2 linked regions of the Rosistilla oblonga genome follow. The protein of the gene in region 1 interacts with the protein of each later gene in a pairwise test. Links are inferred from orthologs where the notes say so. Each region holds a gene or a part of one and is shown in the gene's direction. Other genes may lie near its edges.

The links.
Region 2: the proteins of dnaX (region 1) and dnaE interact in binary tests that used the Escherichia coli proteins (3 or more experiments, as listed by UniProt). The link is inferred for Rosistilla oblonga from one-to-one orthologs.

The regions. Positions count from the first base shown.
Region 1 is NZ_CP036292.1:2,935,678-2,939,879, forward strand. The notes cover bases 1,189-4,137. They hold dnaX (DNA polymerase III subunit gamma/tau), read left to right. Parts: upstream 1,189-1,640; coding sequence 1,641-3,635; downstream 3,636-4,137. Other genes in these bases: CA51_RS10380 (hypothetical protein), read left to right, coding at 1,189-1,390; CA51_RS10395 (YbaB/EbfC family nucleoid-associated protein), read left to right, coding at 3,866-4,137. Also shown: more of CA51_RS10380, read left to right, coding at 1-1,188; more of CA51_RS10395, read left to right, coding at 4,138-4,202. UniProt on the Escherichia coli protein: Part of the beta sliding clamp loading complex, which hydrolyzes ATP to load the beta clamp onto primed DNA to form the DNA replication pre-initiation complex.
Region 2 is NZ_CP036292.1:1,985,971-1,992,390, reverse strand. Bases 1,418-5,508 are described here. They hold dnaE (DNA polymerase III subunit alpha), read left to right. Parts: upstream 1,418-1,732; coding sequence 1,733-5,308; downstream 5,309-5,508. Other genes in these bases: CA51_RS07085 (FHA domain-containing protein), read left to right, coding at 1,418-1,588. In the rest of the region: CA51_RS07090 (zinc-binding dehydrogenase), read left to right, coding at 1-699; more of CA51_RS07085, read left to right, coding at 905-1,417; CA51_RS07075 ((5-formylfuran-3-yl)methyl phosphate synthase), read left to right, coding at 5,549-6,328. UniProt on the Escherichia coli protein: DNA polymerase III is a complex, multichain enzyme responsible for most of the replicative synthesis in bacteria. This DNA polymerase also exhibits 3' to 5' exonuclease activity. The alpha chain is the DNA polymerase catalytic subunit.

The DNA.
Region 1 (4,202 bases):
CGCTGCGATTCTTGGTTCTCCCGAACCTAAAGAAGAACCGCTGCCCGGTTTTGGCGAAACGGAATCCGCCGGCGGCAGCAGCTGGGATAGCTTGGTAGAAAGCTTCGGAATCTCCGCTGCCAAGGAGCCCGAGCCGCAACCGCCAGCCGAAGAGCCTGCTGCTGCAGCGCCTCCCGCTGCGGAAAAACGCCCCTCGCGACCTGCTCGCCGCCAAGAACCTGCTGCTGGTTTTGGTCAGGGACTTGGTTTCGACGACGAACCGACGCGTAAATCCGAACCGACGGCTAAGGCTGAACCGGCCGCCAAGGCTGAACCGAAAGCCGAAGCGATCGATGATCTGGGTGACCTGCCAGGGTTTGGCAAATTGCCCGAAGAAAACAAAGAAGAGAAGGAATCGCCACGCGGGCGACGTGGTCGCGGCCGACGCGACGATTCGCGATCCCGCGACGACGACTCGCGCTCTCGCGATGCGGAACCAAGTTCTCGCAGCGAGGAATCGGAGTCGCGCGGTGAAGAGCCACGTTCTCGCCGCGATGAACCGCGAGCTCGTGGTGGGCGCGGCCGTCGAGGTGCTCGACGCGATGCGGCGCCTCGCGAGGAAGAACTGGTTCAAGAGGAACGCAGCGAAGCGAAGCCGCCGAAGCGAAAGTCGGACGATGGTGGACGCAAGAGCGACAGCGACAAGGGATCTCGCCGTTCGAAGGTCGACGATCTGCTGAACTTCTCCTCCTTCAACGACCTGCCCGAAGAACTCGAAGACATCGATCTGGTCGGCGACGAATCAGGCGATAGTGAAACTGCTGAGGCGGTTGTCGAGAGCCCCGAGTCGAGCGATTCCGAAGGCGACGAAGAGGCGCCAACTCGACGTCGACGTCGCGGACGACGCGGTGGACGGCGTCGCGGACGCGGCGGCAATAACGGCGGATCCGAAGAGACAAACGATTCGGGCGAAGCAGTCGAGGCTCGCGGGGACGAAGCATCCGCCGATGACGCGGAAGTTTCGACGCCGAAGGTCAGCGAATTCGATGACGACCACGAGGACTCCGACGAAGTGATCGCACTGCGTCGCGGCAATCGCCGTCGCCGTGGACGACGCGGGCGTGGCGGTTCGGGCGAAGGCCGTGAATCGGGCTCCGACCGCGAGGAATCGGGCAGCCGCGATGACGTGTCGGCTAAACCGGAAGCGGAAGTCCGCCAATCGTCGCGTCGCTCCGAAGCTGTCGATGACGAGGCTGCCGAAGACATCAAGCCGCGGCAACGCGACATTCCATCGTGGATCGAAACCGTCGATCTGTTGGTCCAACCCAACATCAACGCGCGTGGAAAACGCTCGGGGCCACCACGTGGTCGAACCGGCGGCGGACGCGGCCGGCGTCGCGACAGCGAATAATTGCTGTCAACCCTGTTTGACCTTCTTGGCGTGAAGGTCTAAAACGTGGGGCAGGCGTGGGAATCGCCGATTTGCTTTCAGATGGTGACCCTTGCGATGGGGAACCGTGAAATTGGTCAGGCCTTAACTGGAGCAGCCATAAGCGGGGTACCTTTGTGCAGGGGTTGCCATCCGGAAGCAAATCGAAGCGACCACGCCCGTCTCGCTTCTTGCGTCTCTTCAACAGCTCTGCACCGCGCGGCCCTTTCGGATGTCCGATACTCCCTCGACCGATGCGAAACATGTCGATGATGACAAGTACATCGTCGTCGCCCGCCGCTATCGCCCGCTGCAATTCGATCAACTGGTCGGCCAGGAGAACGCAACGCGGGCGTTGATGAACGCCATCGAAACCGGTCGCGTCGGCCACGCGTACCTGTTCACTGGGGCTCGCGGAGTCGGCAAGACCAGCACCGCTCGGATCTTCGCCAAAGCGTTGAATGCTCCCGAGGGACCGACCGCCACTCCCGATAATTCGTCCGATATCTGCCAAGCGATCGATGCTGGCGAGGATATCGACGTTCTCGAAATCGATGGTGCCAGCAATCGCGGTATCGATGAGATCCGCCAGTTGCGTGCGGGCGTTGGGATGCGTCCCAGCCGAGCTCGCTACAAGATCTACATCATCGATGAAGTTCACATGCTCACCCAGCAGGCGTTTAACGCGCTGCTGAAGACGCTCGAAGAGCCCCCCGAGCATGTGAAGTTCATCTTCTGCACCACCGATCCGGAAAAGATCCCGATCACGGTCCTCAGCCGCTGCCAGCGGTTCGATTTCGCTCCCGTGGAAACCGAAGCGATCCTCGCCCGGCTCGACGAGATCGTGAAGGCCGAGGGATGCGAAGCCGATCAGGACGCGCTGCGTTTGTTGGCTCGGCGTGCCGCCGGGTCGATGCGCGACAGCCAATCTCTGTTGGAACAGGTGCTCAGCTTTGCGACCGGTCGGATTACCGTCGACCAAGTCCATTCGATGTTGGGTACCGCCGACGACACTCGGTTGGCCGCTCTGGCGGTTGGGCTGATCGATCGCGATCCGGCAGCCGTTTTGAAGATGGTCGACGATGCTGTGATGGGAGGCATCGATGCCGGGCAGTTGGCCGAACAGCTGTTGGGCTATTTCCGCGACCTGATGACGGCGACGGTCGGTTGCGGTGTCGACATGCTTCGGCACGCCGCCCCCGCCTCGTACGACGACCTCGCCGCGCAAGGCAAGCAGTTGGGGATCCACACGATTTTGGTGATCGTGGGGATCATCGATCAAGCGATTTCGCGAATGCGCCAAAGTGTCCACAGTCGCGTTTTGCTGGAAGCCGCACTGGTGCAGATCTGCCGCTTGGCCGACCTGCAGGCGATCTCGGACGTCGTCGCCGGCTTGGGCCAAGTCCCCGCTGGTGGATCGGCAGCGAAGCCCGCCGCGGCAGCTGCTGGCGAAAAAAAAAACATTGAACCAGTCGCCAACCGACAGCTAGCATCCGCCACGCCGCCGGCTGAAGCTGCCAAACCAGCCGCCGTCGCCCCTTCGCCGACGCCAGCTCACGTCGCGCCATCGCCAGCCCCCGTCGCGCCGGCGCAAGTTGCTGCAACGCCAGCCCCCGCGGTTGCCCCAACGCCGGCTCCTGCGGCCGCTTCGCCCCCCTCGCGGCCTCAGCCCGTCGCGTCGGCTCCAGCCGCCCCCGCTGCAGCGGTAGCGGCTCCTGCGGCCGTTGCCACGGCGCCGGCTGCCAGTCCGGCTGCTCAGCCCGCGCAGAGCCCCCAGAATGCGACGGCGAGTCCCCCGGCGATCAAGCCGCTGCCGAGTGGCAGTTGGGATGCCGAACGGGTCAAAGCGGTTTGGCGTGGAGCGATCGAATCGTTGGACGACATGACGGCCAACTACGCCAAGAACGCTCAGCGTGTCGAACCGATGGGCGAAGGCTGTATCCGCGTCATCTTTTCGAGCGCCCGCAGCCTCGATAAGGCGAGTTGCGAGAAGCCCGAACGACGCAGTAAATTGGAAGGTGCATTGGCCGCGGTAGCGGGTCGACACGTACAATATGAGTGCGTGTTGGTCGAGGCTCCGCCGACGCAGAAACCGGTTCGTCGGGCGCTGACCAGTGCCGACCGAGCCCGTCGCCAGCGCGAGGTAGAGAACGAGCCGATCATCATGAAAATGATGGAGTTGTTCGACGCGGAAGTCGTTAAGGTGATTCCTCCTAAGGAAGAGTAGACCGGCGGTCGCAGGTCGCGTAAAACCGAAGCGTCGGGAAAGTCGTCGGGGCTTACCTTCGGCGGTCGATCGGCATCGCGGCTGCCACGTCGCTGCGGTCCGATGTCGGGCGAGCAGTTGGCGCTACGGCGGCGGCAAGCGTCGCCAATCCGATTGCGGCAACGACTGGCATCTTTCGCGCCAACACATCCACGCTATTCCATCTCCTAATCCACGGGCAAAACCGATTTATGTTCAAGGGACTGTCAGACATCGCATCGTTGATGCAACAGGCACAGAAGTTGCCGGCCAAGATGGAAGAGCTTAATCGCCAGCTGCAGGCGGAGCGTGTGACCGGATCTGCCGGGGGCGGAATGGTCACGGTCGAGATGAACGGCACGGGCGAGGTGACGGCGGTCCGGATCGAACAGGAATTGATCGATCAGGGGGACCGCGAAATGATCGAGGACCTGTTGCCCGCGGCGATCAACGAAGCCAACGGAAAGGCCAAGGCGAAGCAAGCCGAATCGATGCAGGGGCTGACCGGCGGGATCAATCTGCCGGGCATGGAAGCTGCGTTGTCGAAGT
Region 2 (6,420 bases), 950 kb from region 1 along the record:
ACTCGGAAGGGCTTTGGTTATGGAGTCGACGGGGCGATGACTCGGTTTGTCCGCGTCCCCAGCCGCTGTTTGCATCGCGTTCCCGACGCGCTGGCGTTTGAACACGCTGCGGTCACCGAACCGTGCTGCGTCGCTTACAACGCTGTCGTCAAAAATTCGCGGATCGAACCGGGAGACCGCGTGCTAGTGATCGGTCCCGGAACGATCGGGATCCTGTGCGCCGCGGTGGCAAAACTTGTCGGTGCTGACGTCGCCGTGCTGGGGCTGGAATCGGACACGCACCGGTTTGCTGTCGCCCAGAAATATGGCGTCACGACGCTCACCGACGCCAGCGAATGGGCTCGCCAGGGAGACGGATTGGGCGTCGACGTCGTGATCGATGCGGCGGGCGTTTCCAGCACGCTGCAATTGGCGATCGAATTGGTCCGCCCCGCCGGATGGATCACCAAAGTCGGCTGGGGCCCCAAACCGCTGGGCTTCTCGATCGACCCACTGGTCCAAAAAAATGTGACATTGCAGGGGAGCTTCAGCCACAATTGGCCGATCTGGGAACGGGTGATCAGCCTGTTGACCTCCAAACAATTAGACGTTCAACCGATCGTTGGCGGGACGTTTGGAATCGGGCAATGGCAGCAGGCGTTCGAGCGAATGCACCACGGAGAGATCGTTAAATCGGTGATCCTGCCTGGCCAGGAATGACGTTTGTTGAAACAACAATTCTCCATGTTCAGCGTCGATCGGGGGGCGGGTAGGTGAAGTTGCTGAGAAATTTATCATCAATGCTGAAGATGGACAGTTGCCCAGTAGATCGCTGGATGCCAAAATCTAATGGGGAAACATATAATTTTTCGACGTTCATTTTGTCGGCCAGTACAGATTGGGTCACAAGTCAGGAACAGGCGACATGACCGAGGTTACGCTCACAGTTCTGCATGGTAGTGATCGTGGGAAAGTGTTCCGCGACATCGCCCCCCCCGTAACGATCGGGCGCGAAGAGGGGAACACGATCCAGTTAAACGATGAACGGATCAGCCGCTGTCATCTGAAGATCCAATACGACAATGAACGGCTGGTGTTGACCGACCTGGACAGCACCAATGGCACCAAGGTCAATGGCCAGGAGAGCCATCTACGGATCTTGCGGCACGGCGATTTGGTTTCGGTTGGCCGCAGCATGCTGCTGGTCGGAACCGAGGAACAGATCGCAGCCCGGGTCGCGGCACTGCAGGCGGCCAGCGACAAGAACATCGGTGCGACGATGACTCAGGACCTCTCCGCTGGCGAAGGTAGTTCGGCGCTCGATTTCGAAGTCGGCGAACGGAATACCGATCGCGAGTCGGCGGGGACTTTGGGGATGATCGAAACCCCGGAAATCCCCGACCGGTTATCTCCCAGCCAAGCAGCCCAGATGTGCGAGGTGCTCGAATTCCTGCACCAGCGGCTGCAAAAACTGATCGATCACGCTCAGATCGATGAACGGACTCAAGAGGTCGTCATCGACTATGCGGCTTGGCAACGGATGATCGATCTACAAGCCAAAATCGGCACGATGATACGCAAGGCGGCCGATCCCGATTGGATGGATTGAACGTCGTCGTCAAGTCCGGTTTAAATCTCGCCGACGAAGTCGTAACGTAGAGTCGGTATCGCGCGCCAGACGCTCTGGGCCGCGTTTTCGCTGCGCGGCATTGCAGTTACAAGTCAAGCAGGACCTTTGCTGGGAATCGGATTCATGAACGCTCGACCATTTACGCACTTGCATTGTCACAGCCACTACAGCCTGTTGGACGGTGCCAGTTCGATCCCCAAACTGGTCCAACGTTGCAGCGAACATGGCATGAATGCGCTGGCGTTGACCGACCACGGCAACCTGCACGGTGCGCTTGAGTTCTACCGCACGGCAAGAGCTGCCAACATCAACCCGATCGTCGGCTACGAAGCCTACATCGCCCCGGGCAGCCGATTCGACAAGGGTTCTGGTGGCGGCAGCCGCGACGCCAGCTATCACCTGACGCTGCTAGCTCAGAACAAAACCGGCTTCCAGAACCTCATCCGCCTGGCCTCCAAAGCGAGCCTAGAAGGGTTCTACTTCAAGCCGCGGATCGACAAACAGATCCTGGAGGAATTCAGCGAGGGGATCATCTGTCTGTCGGGTTGCGTGAGCAGCGAATTCAGCCGCGCGATCCTCAAGGGATCTTCGACCGAAGAGATCGAGAAGGAGGCGATGGGAGTCGCCAGTTGGTTCGAACGCGTTTTTGGCGATCGCTACTTTATCGAAGTCATGAACAACGGCGTCGACATCCAACGCCAGCAACTGGCCGGCGCCGTCGATATCGCCAACAAGATGGGCTTGCCCGTCGTCGCGACCAGCGATTGCCACTACGTCGATCCCGACGATGCCGAAGCTCAGGACGTGATGTTGTGCATCAACACCGGCCGCTTCCGGACCGACACGTCGCGGATGAAGATGGACGGGAACCAGTACTTCCTGCGTACGCCCGACCAGATGTACGAGAAGTTCCCCGGACTCGAGGACGCTGTTGCGCGCAGCCAGAAGATCGCCGATTCGGTCAACTTGGAACTCAACCTCGGCAAGTTCTACTTTCCAAATTTCGAAGTTCCCGAGGGGAAGACAGCGACTCAATATCTGCGTGAGCTGTGTATCACGGGCCTGAAAGACCGTTACAAGGGCGACCGCGACCGACTGCCCGATGGAGATGACGGCGACCTGTCCGAAGAGGTGCACGCGCGGCTCGAACGCGAACTGGGCGTGATCGACAAGCTCGGTTTCCCGACCTACTTCTTGATCGTATGGGACTTTGTATTACACGGCCGCAGCAAAGGCATCTGGGCGACGGTTCGTGGTAGCGGTGTAGGGGCGATCGTTTGTTATGCGTTGTATCTGTCGCACGTCTGCCCGCTGAAATACGATCTGCTGTTCGAGCGGTTCTTGGATGAAAACCGGAAAGAGCCGCCAGATATCGACGTCGACTTCGACAAGGATCGCCGGGTCGAAGTAATCGACTACGTGAAGGAGAAATACGGACACGATAACGTTTGCCAGATCGGTACGTTTGGAACCTTGGCGGCTCGCGCGGCAATCAAAGATGTAGGCCGCGCGTTGGGGATCCCGCTGTTTCGCGTGAACCAGATCACCGAGATGGTTCCCGACGAACTAAAGATCACGATCGCCAAAGCGCTCGAAAAGAACGAGGAGCTGCAGAAGACTTACGACGGCGATTCGGAGGTCCGCGAACTGTTGGACCTAGCGATGCGGATCGAGGGACTGGCGCGGAACGTCGGCACCCACGCAGCGGCGGTTGTGATCGCCGATAAACCGCTGTCGGAATACCTGCCGATCGGCCGGGTTCCGGGCAAGCAGGACGTGATCACGCAGTGGTCGATGAACGACGTGGAATCTGCCGGTCTGTTGAAGATGGATTTCCTGGGGCTTCGCAACCTCACGATCCTCAGCAAGGCGGTCGATTTGATCGAACAGACGACCGGCGAGCGGATCGATCCGCAGCAATTCCCGCTGGACGACAAAGCGAGTTACGCGCTGCTGCAGCGCGGTGAAACCAAAGGTGTTTTCCAGCTGGAATCCGGCGGTATTCGCGACCTGTTGCAGCGGATGAAACCGGATAGCTTCCACGACATCATCGCGACAGCGGCGTTGTATCGTCCCGGCCCGTTGGAGGGCGGTATGGTCGATACCTACGTGAACGTGAAGCACGGCAAGGAAGAGCCCGAATACAAGCACCCGGTGCTCGAAGAGATCCTCGCCGAAACCAACTCGGTGATGGTTTACCAAGAACAGGTGATGCGGATTTTGAACCGCTTGGGCGGCATTCCGCTGGCCAACGCGTACACCTGTATTAAGGCGATCAGTAAGAAAAAAGAAGCGCTGATCAACCAGAACCACGAGAAGTTCATCGAGGGGACGATCGCCAACGGGCTTACGAAGAAAGAGGCCGACGACATTTGGGTGATGATCCAAAAGTTCGCTGGCTACGGCTTCAACAAGTCGCACTCGACAGCTTATGCGCTTGTCGCTTTCCAAACCGCATATCTCAAAGCCCACTATCCGGTGGAGTTCATGGCGGCGTTGCTGTCGAGCGACATCAGCGGGCGGAACTTTAAGCGTAAGGATGCGCTTATCGAGCACATGGAAGATTGCCAACGGATGAACATCGAGATCGTTAATCCGAACGTCAACGTTAGCGATTCGGACTTCTCGGTTTCCGACGGAAAGATCATCTTTGGCATGTCGGCGATCAAGGGCTGCGGCGGTGGGACCGCGGTCGCGATCGCGGAGGAACGGCACGCCAATGGGCCGTTCAAAGACATCTTCGATTTTTGCGAACGGGTCGATCCGCAACGATGTAATCGCGCGGCGGTCGAAACGTTGATCAAAGCCGGTGCGATGGACGACTTTGGCAAACGCGGACAACTGCACGCAGCGTTGGACCGCGCCTTGCAAAGCGGAGCGGCGGCGCTTGCCGATCGCAAGAGTGGCCAGAAGAGCTTGTTTGGTGAGTTTGAAGACGCGACCGAGGAGGAAGAGGAGAAGGATCCTACCAACGCCTTGCCCGACGTCGAAGACTGGCCCGAACGACAAGCGATGCTGGCCGAAAAAGAGGTGCTGGGATATTACCTGACCAGCCATCCGCTGGCCGAATTCGAACAGAAGCTGAGCACTTTCCGGACGCACAAAACCAGCCAATTGATCGAGTGCGAGGATCGCACCGAAGTGATCATCGGCGGAATGATGAGTTCGATCAAAATCGCCCACACCAAAAACCCAAAGCCCGGTGCGCCGTCGAAGTATGCGAACTTTGACCTCGAGGATGTCGAGGGTCCGATTCGCTGCATCCTCTGGCCCGACGGCTATCAAAAGATGGGCGAGATGGTTGTCCCCGACGCCGTCTTGATCGTTCGCGGTGTCGTCGATCGGCGTGGTGGTGGCGACGAGATCAACTTGATCGTCAACGAATTGGTGCCGCTGGAGGAACTCGACGCCAAATACACCCGCGGAATCTTGATCGATCTCGACGAGACGACGCACGACGAGATGTTGCCTCACGTTCGCGAGGTCCTTCGCGGTTATCCCGGCGGACAGGAACTGATGGTCTCGATGCACCTGAAGACGGGCGAAGCAGTCGTGATGCGGAGCCAAAAGTACAAGGTCCAGGTCAACAATGAACTGCGAGATCGGATCGACGATCTGCTGGGCCCCGGACGGTACAAGCTGCTGATCACGCGTCCCAAAGTGGCCCCCGGCGTGCAGCAGAAGAAATATTCATCGTAGCGGAACGGCTGACGCATCGAACAACGGCGACAACCAAAACCATCTGCTTCGGTTGTCGTTTCGATTCCGTCCGGCTGGGCGTTGGCGGCGGTACGACACTGATTCGGCGTCGCCGGGCGTTGGATTCGATCTTTGCTGCGTAGCGCCGGGGCAAGACGGAAAACGCGGCGGCATGTTACAATCGCTGCTCGCCCAGGAGCCCGCTATCCTATAGATCGATCGTCGACGAAAGAGCTTGGTTTGCTTCAGAACACCAACAAATCAGCGGGCCTACCAATCGCCAGTCCAGCCGTCGGCGGCATCGCGCGAACCGACGCGGTACCGTTGCTGATCAGCGTCCGTTCGATTGCCGAAGCAAAAATCGCCTGCCAGTTTCCGCTGGCGATCATCGATTTCAAGAACCCCAAGGCTGGCGCGTTGGGACGCTGCAGCGACGCCGTCTTGCAACGGGTAGCGAGCCTGAAGCCGACCGGACTGGGGTTCAGCGCCGCGTGTGGCGAATTGCGGGAACTCCAGTCGCATCGGTTGGCGTTGCCAGCGGGAATTCGGTTTGCCAAAGCGGGCCCCGCGGGACTTTGTAGCGCCAGCCAAATCCGCGATGCGATGTTACGGTTTCGAGCCGCGATGCCCGACGCGACAACCTCCGTGGCTGTCGCTTATGCCGACCATGCCGAGGCCGATTGCGCCCCCGTCGAGACGATCGCCGAACTGGCGATTCAGACGGAACACCGGTGGTTGCTGATCGACACAGCGACCAAAGATGGGCGACGGTTATTGGACTGGTTAACGCCCCGGCAGTTAACCGATGTCATCGCGATGGGTCGCCAACACGGAATCGGCACGGTGTTGGCGGGATCGCTGGCGCTGCAGGACGTCGATTCACTCAGGTCACTCGGAGCCGACCTGCTGGGAATTCGCGGCGCCGTCTGTAGCGGCGGACGCGACTCACAGATCGATCCCGACAAGATCGCCGCTTGGTGCCAAGCGATGGCCTCCACGGAAGCTCCGATCGATCGGTAATCGCTCTCTTCGCGAGCGTCGCGATTCGGATAAGCGTCGACCGGCGTTCATCCAATCTTCACCGTAGGGCGTGGCAAACAAAGCGTTTGAGC